DNA from 2 places in the Mammaliicoccus lentus genome. Region 2 is predicted to be linked to the other one. Evidence: a T-box and tRNA genes for the amino acid it is inferred to sense, from the RefSeq annotation. Region 2 holds a T-box; the other holds one or more tRNA genes.

Region 1 (7,243 bases), 210 kb from region 2:
AAACCTGTAGACATTGGTGTTCCTTTAATTCCAACAAAGTAAGTCAATAGTCCACAAATTAATCCATTAAACAGTAACGGTACTGCGATTATAGGATGTTTGAAATAAACTGGTATCATTAGTTTTGCTGCACCAACAATCAATACAATATTTGTGCCTCTATTATTAACTTTCCATGATCCTATTAAGAACGTCATACAAGCTGCTACAATACCCATATTACCTGCGCCAGAGCTTAAACCTTCTAATCCTACAGCAGTAGCAATAGCAACTAAGGAAATAGGTGTTACCATTAATAAAGAGTATGTAATTGCTATTAAGATACACATTAATAATGGATTTAAAGTAGAAAAATGACCAATTAAATTGCCAATACCTTTAGTTACAGTACTTACATAAGGTAAAGTTAACATGCCAATAAATCCACTCACAACAGAAACTAAAATTGGTAATATAAGCATATCTAATGAACCAAATTTTCCTTTTAATTTAATCATTAAGAAACAACTTATTACCAATACAACTATTAAATTTACTACATCCCCAATACTTGCAAATGTATATGTACCATTCTCTATTTTAACAGCACCTGATCCAATCAATCCTGCAGCTCCAATCATAACAGCATCAGTAGCTTGGAATTTAAATAGATTTGCTACAATCACTCCTATTATAAAGCTCATACCAAACTGCATTAACAGTAAAGCTTGGTTAAACATTTCTAATATAGGATGAAACTGTGCTAAGTATGTAAAAAGTACGCCAAGAATAGCATTTGGTATTAAAGCAATAACGATACCAACACCAATACCATTTAAAATATTAGAAAAAAATTCTTTTGCAGTGAAATGTTTATCCATAGTATTCCTCCAGATGTAAATATGTATTAATGATATAGGACTTTATCTTTTTAAACAATCGTATTTTCACATTTATCCTAAACTTCTTAATATTATATAAAATAAAAAAGCCATAAACCTAAGTTTATGGCTTTCAATATAGTACCGGCGGTCGGGCTCGAACCGACACGTCCGCAATGGACACGGGATTTTGAGTCCCGCGTGTCTGCCAATTCCACCACGCCGGCATAACTTTATCCTATAAAAAAATCTTCCCTATGGAAGAAATAATGGAGCGGAAGATAGGATTTGCACCTATATCTCATTCCGGGAAGGAATGTATTCTAAAAGTTGAAATACTCCCGCATTTTAATAATTAATCATTTAGGAAAAATGGAATTGGAGCGGAAGATAGGATTTGCACCTATATCTCATTCCAGGAAGGAATGTATTCTAAGAGTTGAAATACTCCCGCAATATTTATTAATGGAGGCGGCAACCGGATTTGAACCGGTGAATAGAGGTTTTGCAGACCTCGGCCTTACCACTTGGCTATGCCGCCAAACAACTGGGCTAGCTGGATTCGAACCAGCGAGTGACGGAGTCAAAGTCCGTTGCCTTACCGCTTGGCTATAGCCCATTAATAAAAATAAGGGCGGCTGATGGGAATCGAACCCACGAATGTCGGAACCACAATCCGATGCGTTAACCACTTCGCCACAACCGCCATGGCAGGGGTAGTAGGAATCGAACCCACACCAAAGGTTTTGGAGACCTCTATTCTACCGTTGAACTATACCCCTATAAATAATAATGGTGGAGGGAGGCAGATTCGAACTGCCGAACCCGAAGGAGCGGATTTACAGTCCGCCGCGTTTAGCCACTTCGCTATCCCTCCGATAGATGGTGCCGGCCAGAGGACTTGAACCCCCAACCTACTGATTACAAGTCAGTTGCTCTACCAGTTGAGCTAGGCCGGCTTAAACTTTAAAAGATGGCTCAGGACGGAATCGAACCGCCGACACAAGGATTTTCAGTCCTTTGCTCTACCGACTGAGCTACTGAGCCATACATTAAATTTTAAAAATGGCGGTCCCGACGGGAATCGAACCCGCGATCTCCTGCGTGACAGGCAGGCATGTTAACCGCTACACCACGGGACCTAAAAATAATAATTGCGGGAGGCGGATTTGAACCACCGACCTTCGGGTTATGAGCCCGACGAGCTACCGAACTGCTCCATCCCGCTTTAATAATAAATAATTAGTGTACAAATATAATGGCGGAGGAAGAGGGATTCGAACCCCCGCGAGCCGTTAAGCCCCTGTCGGTTTTCAAGACCGATCCCTTCAGCCGAACTTGGGTATTCCTCCACTATATAAGTATGGACCTTGCAGGACTCGAACCTGCGACCCAACGGTTATGAGCCGTTTGCTCTGACCAACTGAGCTAAAGGTCCAAAATCAAAATATGTATGACATATTTAATTTTAATGGCGGCAGAGGGGATCGAACCCCCGACCTCACGGGTATGAACCGTACGCTCTAGCCAGCTGAGCTACGCCGCCATAATGGTAATGTATTAATTTTAAATGGTGGAGACTAGCGGGATCGAACCGCTGACCTCCTGCGTGCAAAGCAGGCGCTCTCCCATCTGAGCTAAGCCCCCATTTAATATATAACTTTTAAAGAGTCGGGAAGACAGGATTCGAACCTGCGACCCCTTGGTCCCAAACCAAGTGCTCTACCAAGCTGAGCTACTTCCCGTAACCTTAACTGGTCATTACGCGCCCGAGAGGAGTCGAACCCCTAGCCTCTTGATCCGTAGTCAAACGCTCTATCCAATTGAGCTACGGGCGCATATTAAAATGGTGCCGAGGACCGGAATCGAACCGGTACGATAATCACTTATCGCAGGATTTTAAGTCCTGTGCGTCTGCCAGTTCCGCCACCCCGGCAAATAATGGAGCAGAAGACGGGATTCGAACCCGCGACCCCAACCTTGGCAAGGTTGTATTCTACCGCTGAACTACTTCTGCAAAATTAAATGCTTAATTTCTTTAAATAATGCGGGTGAAGGGAGTCGAACCCCCACGCCGTAAGGCGCTAGATCCTAAGTCTAGTGCGTCTGCCAATTCCGCCACACCCGCTAATGGTGAGCCATAGAGGATTCGAACCTCTGACCCTCTGATTAAAAGTCAGATGCTCTACCAACTGAGCTAATGGCTCTAAAACATGGTGCCGGCCAGAGGACTTGAACCCCCAACCTACTGATTACAAGTCAGTTGCTCTACCAATTGAGCTAGGCCGGCTAAATGGTGGAGAATGACGGGTTCGAACCGCCGACCCTCTGCTTGTAAGGCAGATGCTCTCCCAGCTGAGCTAATTCTCCATTTAATATATGTAATTTTTATATTTGCCCGGCAACGTCCTACTCTCGCGGAACGTAAGTCCAACTACCATCGGCGCTAAAGAGCTTAACTTCTGTGTTCGGCATGGGAACAGGTGTGACCTCTTTGCTATCGTCACCAGACAAATAGTAAAAACTTATTAAGAATGTATTGCACATTCAAAACTAGATAGTAAGCAGATTTTACGGCTCAAAAACCGATTTTAAAAATTTGATTAAGTCTTCGATCGATTAGTATTCGTCAGCTACACACATTACTGCGCTTACACCCCGAACCTATTAACCTCATCATCTTTGAGGGATCTTATAACCGAAGTTGGGAAATCTCATCTTGAGGGGGGCTTCATGCTTAGATGCTTTCAGCACTTATCCCGTCCATACATAGCTACCCAGCTATGCCGTTGGCACGACAACTGGTACACCAGAGGTATGTCCATCCCGGTCCTCTCGTACTAAGGACAGCTCCTCTCAAATTTCCTACGCCCACGACGGATAGGGACCGAACTGTCTCACGACGTTCTGAACCCAGCTCGCGTACCGCTTTAATGGGCGAACAGCCCAACCCTTGGGACCGACTACAGCCCCAGGATGCGATGAGCCGACATCGAGGTGCCAAACCTCCCCGTCGATGTGAACTCTTGGGGGAGATAAGCCTGTTATCCCCGGGGTAGCTTTTATCCGTTGAGCGATGGCCCTTCCATGCGGAACCACCGGATCACTAAGTCCGTCTTTCGACCCTGCTCGACTTGTAAGTCTCGCAGTCAAGCTCCCTTGTGCCTTTACACTCTGCGAATGATTTCCAACCATTCTGAGGGAACCTTTGAGCGCCTCCGTTACTCTTTAGGAGGCGACCGCCCCAGTCAAACTGCCCGCCTGACACTGTCTCCCACCATGATCAAATGGTGCGGGTTAGAAAGTCAACACAGCCAGGGTAGTATCCCACCAGCGCCTCCACGTAAGCTAGCGCTCACGCTTCTAAGGCTCCTACCTATCCTGTACAAGCTGTGCCGAATTTCAATATCAGGCTACAGTAAAGCTCCACGGGGTCTTTCCGTCCTGTCGCGGGTAACCTGCATCTTCACAGGTACTATGATTTCACCGAGTCTCTCGTTGAGACAGTGCCCAAATCGTTACGCCTTTCGTGCGGGTCGGAACTTACCCGACAAGGAATTTCGCTACCTTAGGACCGTTATAGTTACGGCCGCCGTTTACTGGGGCTTCGATTCGTAGCTTCGCAGAAGCTAACCACTCCTCTTAACCTTCCAGCACCGGGCAGGCGTCAGCCCCTATACATCACCTTACGGTTTAGCAGAGACCTGTGTTTTTGATAAACAGTCGCTTGGGCCTATTCACTGCGGCTCTTCAAGGCTTGCACCTTAAAAAGCACCCCTTCTCCCGAAGTTACGGGGTCATTTTGCCGAGTTCCTTAACGAGAGTTCGCTCGCTCACCTTAGAATTCTCATCTTGACTACCTGTGTCGGTTTGCGGTACGGGCACCTATTTTCTAACTAGAGGCTTTTCTTGGCAGTGTGAAATCAACGACTCGTCGGATTCATGATCCAACTCCCCATCACAACTCAACCTTACGAGTGCCGGATTTGCCTAACACTCAGTCTTGTTGCTTGGACGTGCACTCCAACAGCACGCTTCGCCTATCCTACTGCGTCCCCCCATCGTTCAAACAATCATAGGTGGTACAGGAATATCTACCTGTTATCCATCGCCTACGCCTATCGGCCTCGGCTTAGGTCCCGACTAACCCAGAGCGGACGAGCCTTCCTCTGGAAACCTTAGTCAATCGGTGGATGGGATTCTCACCCATCTTTCGCTACTCACACCGGCATTCTCACTTCTAAACATTCCACATGTCCTTGCGATCATGCTTCAACACGTTTAGAACGCTCTCCTACCATTATCCTTACGGATAATCCACAGCTTCGGTAATATGTTTAGCCCCGGTACATTTTCGGCGCAGTGTCACTCGACTAGTGAGCTATTACGCACTCTTTAAATGATGGCTGCTTCTAAGCCAACATCCTAGTTGTCTGGGCAACGCCACATCCTTTTCCACTTAACATATATTTTGGGACCTTAGCTGGTGGTCTGGGCTGTTTCCCTTTCGACTATGGACCTTATCACCCATAGTCTGACTCCCAAGTTAAATTATTTGGCATTCGGAGTTTGTCTGAATTCGGTAACCCTAGAGGGGCCCCTCGTCCAAACAGTGCTCTACCTCCAATAATCATCACTTGAGGCTAGCCCTAAAGCTATTTCGGAGAGAACCAGCTATCTCCAAGTTCGATTGGAATTTCTCCGCTACCCACACCTCATCCGCTCACTTTTCAACGTAAGTCGGTTCGGTCCTCCATTCAGTGTTACCTGAACTTCAACCTGGACATGGGTAGATCACTTGGTTTCGGGTCTACGACCAGATACTCATTCGCCCTATTCAGACTCGCTTTCGCTACGGCTCCACATTTACTGCTTAACCTTGCATCAAATCGTAACTCGCCGGTTCATTCTACAAAAGGCACGCCATCACCCATTAACGGGCTCTGACTATTTGTAAGCACACGGTTTCAGGTTCTATTTCACTCCCCTTCCGGGGTGCTTTTCACCTTTCCCTCACGGTACTGGTTCACTATCGGTCACTAGAGAGTATTTAGCCTTGGGAGATGGTCCTCCCAGATTCCGACGGAATTACACGTGTTCCGCCGTACTCAGGATCCACTCAGGAGAGAAATAACTTTCGACTACAGGACCTTTACCTTCTATGGTTGGCTTTTCCAAAACCATTCGTCTAATTATTTCCTTTGTAACTCCGTATTGAGTGTCCTACAACCCCAATAGGCAAGCCTATTGGTTTGGGCTATTCCCGTTTCGCTCGCCGCTACTCAGGGAATCGAGTTTTCTTTCTCTTCCTCCGGGTACTAAGATGTTTCAGTTCTCCGGGTGTGCCTTCTCACATACTATGTATTCATATGTGGATAACATGACATAACTCATGCTGGGTTTCCCCATTCGGAAATCTCTGGATCAAAGCGTACTTACAGCTCCCCAAAGCATATCGTCGTTAGTAACGTCCTTCTTCGGCTTCTAGTGCCAAGGCATCCACCGTGCGCCCTTAATAACTTAATCATGTAAATCCTTAGTTAAGCACTATGTATCGAAGATACAACCATGTTTAACTAACCTTTACCAGTTATTAATCTGTGATGTCGTCTAAAAAGACGACGCGCGATTATTAAGCTTGTTGAATTTCGTTAAAAATTCACTCGGTTTTTTGCTTGGTAAAATCTATTTGCTTACTTATCTAGTTTTCAATGTGCAAAATAATAATGGTGGAGACTAGCGGGATCGAACCGCTGACCTCCTGCGTGCAAAGCAGGCGCTCTCCCATCTGAGCTAAGCCCCCGTAATGGGTAATTTAATTTAATGGTGGGCCTAAATGGACTCGAACCATCGACCTCACGCTTATCAGGCGTGCGCTCTAACCAGCTGAGCTATAGGCCCATTCTTAATTTGAATGTCAAATAAACATTCAAAACTGAATACAATATGTCTCCGTTATTCCATGACCTTACGGTCATTCCGTAATATCCTTAGAAAGGAGGTGATCCAGCCGCACCTTCCGATACGGCTACCTTGTTACGACTTCACCCCAATCATCTGTCCCACCTTCGACGGCTAGCTCCTAATAAAAGGTTACTCCACCGGCTTCGGGTGTTACAAACTCTCGTGGTGTGACGGGCGGTGTGTACAAGACCCGGGAACGTATTCACCGTAGCATGCTGATCTACGATTACTAGCGATTCCAGCTTCATGTAGTCGAGTTGCAGACTACAATCCGAACTGAGAATAATTTTATGGGATTTGCTTGACCTCGCGGGTTCGCTGCCCTTTGTATTATCCATTGTAGCACGTGTGTAGCCCAAATCATAAGGGGCATGATGATTTGACGTCATCCCCACCTTCCTCCGGTTTGTCACCGGCAG
Region 2 (7,243 bases):
TGGAATACATTTGTTGAGTCGTTTAAAGCACCTAATCCTGCTTCTACTACAACAAAGTTAACTGGTCGAATTGTACCAAAATAAACAAACATAATTAATGTAATAACCTCAAATTCAGTTGCAGGACCTAGGTCTGTTTCTGCTTCAAGTCTTTCAGTTATAGGTTTGACTATTTGAACTAATTCAACTAGTTCCTCATTTGTAATTGGTTTACCATTTAAACTTATTCTTTCATTAAAAGTAATGATATAAGGTGAAGTAAAAGTACCGACTTCATATCCATTTGCTATTAGTGCATCACGAATATAACTAACTGTCGATCCTTTACCATTTGTACCAACTACGTGAATGCCTTGTATTTTATCTTCTGGATGATCAAGCTTACTTAACATCCATTTCATTCGTTTTACACCTGGTTTTATCCCGAATTTAGTGCGTTCATGTATCCAATGTAAACTATCTAAATAATTCATAAGCCTTCCTAGCCTCTCAATTGTTCAATTCTTGCTAAAACACCGTCATATTTTTCTTGATAAGTTAATTTCTTTTCTTTTTCTTCGTTGATGATTTTTTCAGGTGCTTTTGCAACGAATTTCTCATTGCTTAATTTTTTGTTCACACGATCAAGTTCTTTTTGCCATTTGTCTAATTCTTGTTGCAATCTTTCAATTTCTTTATCCATATCAATTAAACCTTCAAGCGGTAATATTACTGTAGCACCATACACTACTTCAGTCATCGCTTTTTCAGGAACTTCAATTTTAGTATCAATTATTAACTCACTAGGATTACAGAAACGTTCTAAATAATCCTTATTGTTTATTAATTGTTCTTGTACTTTTTCATCTTTAGCTTCAATATGAATTGGCACTTCTTTAGACATAGGCGTATTAACTTCTCTACGTGCTTGACGAACTGATTTTATAATTTCAACTAATAATTGCATTGAAACTTTACTATTTTCATTAGACAATTCTGGTCTTACTTCTGGCCATGAAGCTTGGATAATCGTTTCGCCCTCATGTGGTAGAGCTTGCCAAATATGTTCAGTAACGAAAGGCATAAATGGATGTAACATACGCATAGTTTGATCAAGTGTATATGATAAAACAGAACGCGTCATTTGTTTTTTAGACTCGTCGTCACTATTCATAGGAATTTTACTCATTTCAATATACCAATCACAGAATTCATCCCAAATAAAGTTATATAATACGCGTCCAACTTCGCCAAACTCATACTTATCACTTAACTCTGTAACATGAGCGATTGTTTCATTTAAACGTGTTAATATCCATTCATCAGCAACTGATTTTTCTCCTGATAAATCAATATCCTCAACTTTAAATGATTCACCTATATTCATTAAGCTAAAGCGAGAAGCGTTCCAAATTTTATTAATAAAGTTCCATACTGATTCAACTTTTTCAGTTGAATAACGTAAATCATGTCCTGGTGAAGAACCTGTAGCTAAGAAGTATCTCAAACTATCTGCACCGTACTCATCAATCACATCCATTGGGTCTACACCATTTCCTAGTGATTTACTCATCTTACGTCCATCTTCAGCTCTAACTAATCCGTGAAGTAAAACATCATTAAATGGTCTTTGATCAGTAAATTCTAAACCTTGGAAAATCATACGACTAACCCAGAAGAAAATAATATCATAACCAGTAACTAATGTATTAGTTGGGTAGTAACGTTTGAAGTCTTCATCTTCTACATTTGGCCAACCTAAAGTTGAGAATGGCCATAAAGCAGAACTAAACCAAGTATCTAATACATCTTCGTCTTGAGTCCAATTTTCGATATCTGAAGGCGCTTCTTCGCCTACATATATTTCACCTGTTTCATTATGATACCACGCAGGAATTTGATGACCCCACCATAATTGACGTGAAATAGTCCAATCACGAATATTTTCCATCCATCTGTTAAATGTGCCTTCAAAACGGTCTGGTACAAAATTAATTCGTCCATCAGTCTCTTGATTATCTAAAGCTCGTTTAGCTAATGGTTCCATTTTTACAAACCATTGAGTTGATAAATATGGTTCTACAACTGCACCACTTCGCTCTGAATGACCAACAGAATGCTCATGCTCTTCAACTTTAATCAATTCACCAGAAGCTTTTAAATCTTCTACTAATTGCTTACGACATTCAAAACGATCTAAACCATTATATTTACCTGCTAATTCATTCATCGTGCCATCTTCGTTCATTACATTGATTTTTTCTAATTGATGACGTTCACCAATTTCAAAGTCATTTGGATCATGAGCAGGTGTAACTTTCATTGCACCACTACCAAATTCCATATCAACATAGTCATCAGCTATAATTGGTAGTTCTCTACCAATTATCGGTAAAATAACAGATTTCCCTATAGAATCTTTGTATCTATCGTCATTTGGGTTAACAACGATTGCAGTGTCACCAAGCATCGTTTCGGGACGTGTAGTTGCAATTTCAATAGAACCTTCTCCATCTTTAAATGGATAATTTATATGATAAAAATGACCAGTGATATCTTCGTGAATTACTTCGATATCTGAGATAGCTGTTTTTGTTTGTGGATCCCAGTTAATGATTCTTTCACCACGATATATAAGATCTTTTTTATACATCTCAACAAATACTTTCTTTACAGCTTGAGATAAACCTTCATCTAAAGTAAATCTTTCGCGACTATAGTCTAATCCAAGACCTAACTTTGCCCATTGAGCACGAATAAAATCTGCATACTCTTCTTTCCAAGACCAAGATTGTTCTAAAAATTTCTCTCTACCTAAATCATGTCTCGTTAAACCTTGCTCATTTAATTTAGCTTCAACTTTAGCTTGAGTAGCAATACCAGCGTGATCCATACCAGGAAGATAAAGTGTATCGTAGCCTTGCATTCTTTTCATTCTTGTTAAAATATCTTGTAATGTTGTATCCCATGCATGGCCTAAATGTAGTTTCCCAGTAACATTTGGTGGCGGAATTACAATTGTATAAGTTTCTCTATCTTTATTCTCACTTGGTTTAAAATAATCATTTTCTAACCATTGTTCATAACGACCTTCTTCAACCTTTTTAAGGTTGTACTTAGGTTCCATTTCCATATAAATCACTCCTCATTAAAATAAAAAACCCGTCCTATAAACTAGGACGGGCTCAACCGTGGTACCACCTAAATTCAATATAAAATAAATTATATTGCACTCTTACGATTATCGCTCGCTCACGCGTTAACCTACTTAGTTTCAGATAACGTTCCAAACAAGGCTACCTTCAATCACCATTAATATGCATTTTCACCAACCATGCACTCTCTATCATTAATCAATGATTTACTCTTCCTCTTTAAATATTCGATTACTTTAATAATATAAGTACCGACTATATAAGTCAATATTGATTTATATTAATTCTTATAATTTTTAGATTGTTTTGTTAAAAATACTTTTATTAATGGCGCAACGATTAGCAAAATGAAAAATATTCTAAATATATGGTAACTGGATATCATTGCAACATCACCGCCTGTTTCTAAAGCTACAACAATTATTTGTGCCATACCTCCAGGTGCAGCGCTTAAGAATAAATCATTTATATTTTCATTAATAAATAGTTGGAATAAAAAGACGAGTAAAAAAGCACCAATAATAAGCATAATATTTTGAAATGCAATCGCAAAAATTGTTTTTTTCGTAATATTATCTATTAAATCAGCGATTTGAACCCCTATTCTAATACCAAATAGTATTTGAGCTATGATAATAAATTGATAATCTAATGTGAAAACTTGGCCAGTTAATAAGTTCCAAGTTAACATGACTAAAATAGGAGATAATAAATAAGGAACTGGAAATCGGAATTTATAAAAAATGAGAAATGTTACTGCGATGCCAATTAAAATAATAAATAACTCTGGTATACTCAATACGTTAAATATAGAAGGTTCTTGTGCTACGTGACCACTTTGTTCACCATTACTACCATATATAGATGAAATAATAGGTACTAAAATAACTACGAACATAATTCTTGATGTTTGAGTTAAAGTAACTACTAATAAGTCAGCTTTTTTATTTTCTTCTGCCATAACAACCATTTGACTTAGCGCCCCAGGAATAGCACTTAACAAAGCAGTTTCAAATGTGACATTAGCAATTTTCTTAAAAACAATAGAAATTAATAATGCAATTAACAAAATGAATAGTGACATTAGTACAATTTGTAACCATTCACCTTTAATATCATTTAACACAACAGGCGTAAAGGTTGATCCCATTTGTACACCCAATATTAAAAGACCTAAATTACCTAACCATGTTGGCCAAATAATTTTTCTTTTCATGAATTTGATTACAATTAAACTCGCAAATATTGGGCCAAACATCCATGGTAAAATCATATGGATTTTATCAAGGAAAAACCCTAGTGCGATAGCAAGTACACTTACTAATAAAATATTCCATTTATTACTATTCATGAAATAACACCTCGAATAGATTATATCATTTTTACAATTAAAGACCCCGAAAAACGGATTATAATCCAATTTTCCGGGGGTATATTAAACTTATTTTACAATTCTTGATAAAGCATTATCAAAGGCTTGGATTGTTTTTTCAATATCTTCTTTCGTATGTGAAGTAGATAAGAATGTACCTTCAAATTGTGAAGGTGGTAAAAATACACCTTCTTTAGCCATTTCTCTATACATATTACTAAATAATTCTAGATCAGATTTATTAGCTTCGTCAAAATTCGTAACTGGGCCTTCGTTTAAGAAGTAACCAATCATTGATCCAGCACGATTAACAGTTATTGGTACATTGTATTTACTGAATACATTTTTCAAACCTTCTTCTAATAAATCTCCCAATTCATTGAAGTATTCATAACTTTCTTCAGTCAATTGAGTTAATGTAGCATAACCACTCGTCATAGCAAGTGGATTACCAGATAATGTGCCCGCTTGATATACTGTACCTACTGGTGCTATTTGTTCCATAATGTCTCTTCTACCACCAAAGGCGCCAACTGGTAAACCGCCACCAATCACTTTTCCAAGACAAGTTAAATCTGGTGTTACACCGAAATAGCCTTGTGCACAATTATAACCAACTCTAAATCCAGTCATTACTTCATCAAAAATTAATAAAGTATCATTTGATGTAGTTATTTCACGAAGTCCTTCTAAAAATCCGTCAACAGGTGGTACAACACCCATATTACCTGCAACTGGTTCTACTATTACAGCTGCGATATCATCACCATAATGTTCGAAAGCTACCTTAACTGATTCAATATCGTTATAAGGTACTGTAATTGTATTTTTAGCTGTACCTTCTGGAACACCTGGAGAATCTGGTAGACCTAGAGTGGCAACACCAGAACCTGCTTTAATAAGCAATGAATCACTGTGTCCATGGTAACAACCTTCAAATTTCAATATTTTATTTTTTCCTGTAAAACCTCTAGCTAAACGCAATGCTGCTAGCGTAGCTTCAGTACCTGAAGAAACCATTCTCACCATTTCTATAGAAGGTACACGATCAATAACTAATTGAGCCATTTTATTTTCAAGAATCGTTGACGCACCGAAAGAAGTCCCTTTGTCCACCGCTTCATGTAATGAATTTCTCACTTTATCATCAGCATGACCAAGGATTAATGGTCCCCAACTTAATACATAATCTATATACTCATTACCATCAATATCATAAATCTTTGAACCTTTACCATATTCCATGAATATTGGATCAGTGTCTACTGATTTAAATGCACGAACCGGACTGTTAACACCACCAGGCATTAAATTTACGGCTTCGTTGTAAGCTTGTATTGATTTTTCATAACTCATATTAGTATTCTCCTTCATCTAGATATTTACAAATGTCTTTTGCAAAGTAAGTAATAATCATATCTGCACCTGCACGCTTCATAGAAATCATTTGTTCCATAACAATTTTTTCTTCATCTATCCAACCATTTAACGCTGCTGCTTTAGTCATGCTATATTCTCCGCTTACATTATAAGCAACTACAGGTACATCAGTATTATTACGTACATCACGAATAATATCTAAATAACTTAAAGCCGGTTTAACAATCATCATGTCACAACCTTCTTTTAAGTCACTTTCTAATTCTCTAAAAGCCTCTAATCTATTACTTGGATCCATTTGATAAGTCTTACGATCTCCGAATGAAGGCGCACCATCTGCTGCCTCTCTAAATGGACCATAGAAACTTGATGCATATTTTATACCGTAACTCATAATAGGTATGTTTTTGAATCCTGCTTCATCTAAACCTTGTCTAATCTCCGTTACAAAGCCATCCATCATATTACTTGGTGCAATAATGTCTGCTCCTGCTTTTGCTTGTGATACAGCTGTCTTAACGAGTAATTTTAATGATTCATCGTTATCTACATCATGAGTCGTTTCATCTATAACACCACAGTGACCGTGGTCAGTATATTCACATAAACACGTATCTGCTACAACTAATAAATCAGGGAATTTACTTTTTGCTAAACGAGTGGCTTTCTGTATGATGCCGTCATCTACAAAAGCACCAGTACCACATGCGTCTTTTTCATTTGGAATACCGAAGAACATAACACCTCTTACACCTAAGTCATATGCTTCTTTAAGTTCTTCTTCTAATAAGTTTAAGCTTAATTGATATATACCTGGCATAGACGTTATTTCATTTTTAATGTTATCTTCTTCTATTACAAAAATAGGATAAATTAAATCTGCTTTATGAACATAAGTTTCTTTTACAAGATTTCTCATTGATTGTGAAGATCTTAATCTTCTATGTCTATCAAATTTCATTACTCTACCTCTTCCAATATTTTATTTAACATATCATTCAGTGTTGCACGTGGAGCAACTTTACATTCTTGATGGTATGTTTTTAATTTTTCTTCTGTTATTTCACCAATCGCATACACTTCAATATTATCAATCTTATTATACTTTTCAAAATAACTCGACACAGCAGATGAACTAGAAAATGTAACATGCGTTACTTCGTTATTTTCAATAAGTTCATGAACTTTATCTACATTTTCATAATTCGTTTTTGGTTCGTAAATATGAAGTCGTTGAACTTCATTGTCCCATTCTCTCAAATGGTCTGTTAATTTATTTCTTGCTAGTCTACTACAAGGGATTAATATTGATTGTTTATGCAATCGATTCTCTAAAGAATCCAATAAACCTTCTTGT

What was found. A T-box is a leader RNA that pairs with one kind of tRNA and senses whether it is charged. The one in region 2 lies ahead of ACNMOQ_RS06070 (valine--tRNA ligase), so its partner is inferred to be a tRNA-Val.
Region 1: it encodes a tRNA-Val, which carries the amino acid that the T-box ahead of ACNMOQ_RS06070 (valine--tRNA ligase) is inferred to sense. The anticodon was not compared.

Annotation. Positions count from the first base shown of each region.
Region 1 covers NZ_OX344834.1:1,007,248-1,014,490, reverse strand. Annotated here, with positions in the region: gene ACNMOQ_RS05060 (PTS sugar transporter subunit IIC) at 1-860, opposite strand, end outside; tRNA gene ACNMOQ_RS05055 (tRNA-Leu) at 1,003-1,087, opposite strand; tRNA gene ACNMOQ_RS05050 (tRNA-Gly) at 1,131-1,205, opposite strand; tRNA gene ACNMOQ_RS05045 (tRNA-Gly) at 1,240-1,314, opposite strand; tRNA gene ACNMOQ_RS05040 (tRNA-Cys) at 1,327-1,401, opposite strand; tRNA gene ACNMOQ_RS05035 (tRNA-Gln) at 1,408-1,479, opposite strand; tRNA gene ACNMOQ_RS05030 (tRNA-His) at 1,494-1,566, opposite strand; tRNA gene ACNMOQ_RS05025 (tRNA-Trp) at 1,569-1,642, opposite strand; tRNA gene ACNMOQ_RS05020 (tRNA-Tyr) at 1,654-1,737, opposite strand; tRNA gene ACNMOQ_RS05015 (tRNA-Thr) at 1,744-1,819, opposite strand; tRNA gene ACNMOQ_RS05010 (tRNA-Phe) at 1,835-1,907, opposite strand; tRNA gene ACNMOQ_RS05005 (tRNA-Asp) at 1,927-2,002, opposite strand; tRNA gene ACNMOQ_RS05000 (tRNA-Met) at 2,015-2,088, opposite strand; tRNA gene ACNMOQ_RS04995 (tRNA-Ser) at 2,120-2,212, opposite strand; tRNA gene ACNMOQ_RS04990 (tRNA-Ile) at 2,225-2,298, opposite strand; tRNA gene ACNMOQ_RS04985 (tRNA-Met) at 2,333-2,406, opposite strand; tRNA gene ACNMOQ_RS04980 (tRNA-Ala) at 2,432-2,507, opposite strand; tRNA gene ACNMOQ_RS04975 (tRNA-Pro) at 2,532-2,605, opposite strand; tRNA gene ACNMOQ_RS04970 (tRNA-Arg) at 2,625-2,698, opposite strand; tRNA gene ACNMOQ_RS04965 (tRNA-Leu) at 2,708-2,796, opposite strand; tRNA gene ACNMOQ_RS04960 (tRNA-Gly) at 2,803-2,877, opposite strand; tRNA gene ACNMOQ_RS04955 (tRNA-Leu) at 2,907-2,988, opposite strand; tRNA gene ACNMOQ_RS04950 (tRNA-Lys) at 2,992-3,067, opposite strand; tRNA gene ACNMOQ_RS04945 (tRNA-Thr) at 3,075-3,150, opposite strand; tRNA gene ACNMOQ_RS04940 (tRNA-Val) at 3,155-3,230, opposite strand; rRNA gene rrf (5S ribosomal RNA) at 3,257-3,371, opposite strand; rRNA gene ACNMOQ_RS04930 (23S ribosomal RNA) at 3,460-6,386, opposite strand; tRNA gene ACNMOQ_RS04925 (tRNA-Ala) at 6,588-6,663, opposite strand; tRNA gene ACNMOQ_RS04920 (tRNA-Ile) at 6,685-6,761, opposite strand; rRNA gene ACNMOQ_RS04915 (16S ribosomal RNA) at 6,855-7,243, opposite strand, start outside.
Region 2 covers NZ_OX344834.1:1,218,094-1,225,336, reverse strand. Annotated here, with positions in the region: gene ACNMOQ_RS06075 (bifunctional folylpolyglutamate synthase/dihydrofolate synthase) at 1-473, opposite strand, end outside; gene ACNMOQ_RS06070 (valine--tRNA ligase) at 482-3,112, opposite strand; T-box leader at 3,152-3,366, opposite strand; gene ACNMOQ_RS06065 (AbrB family transcriptional regulator) at 3,415-4,485, opposite strand; gene hemL (glutamate-1-semialdehyde 2,1-aminomutase) at 4,576-5,862, opposite strand; gene hemB (porphobilinogen synthase) at 5,864-6,847, opposite strand; gene ACNMOQ_RS06050 (uroporphyrinogen-III synthase) at 6,847-7,243, opposite strand, start outside.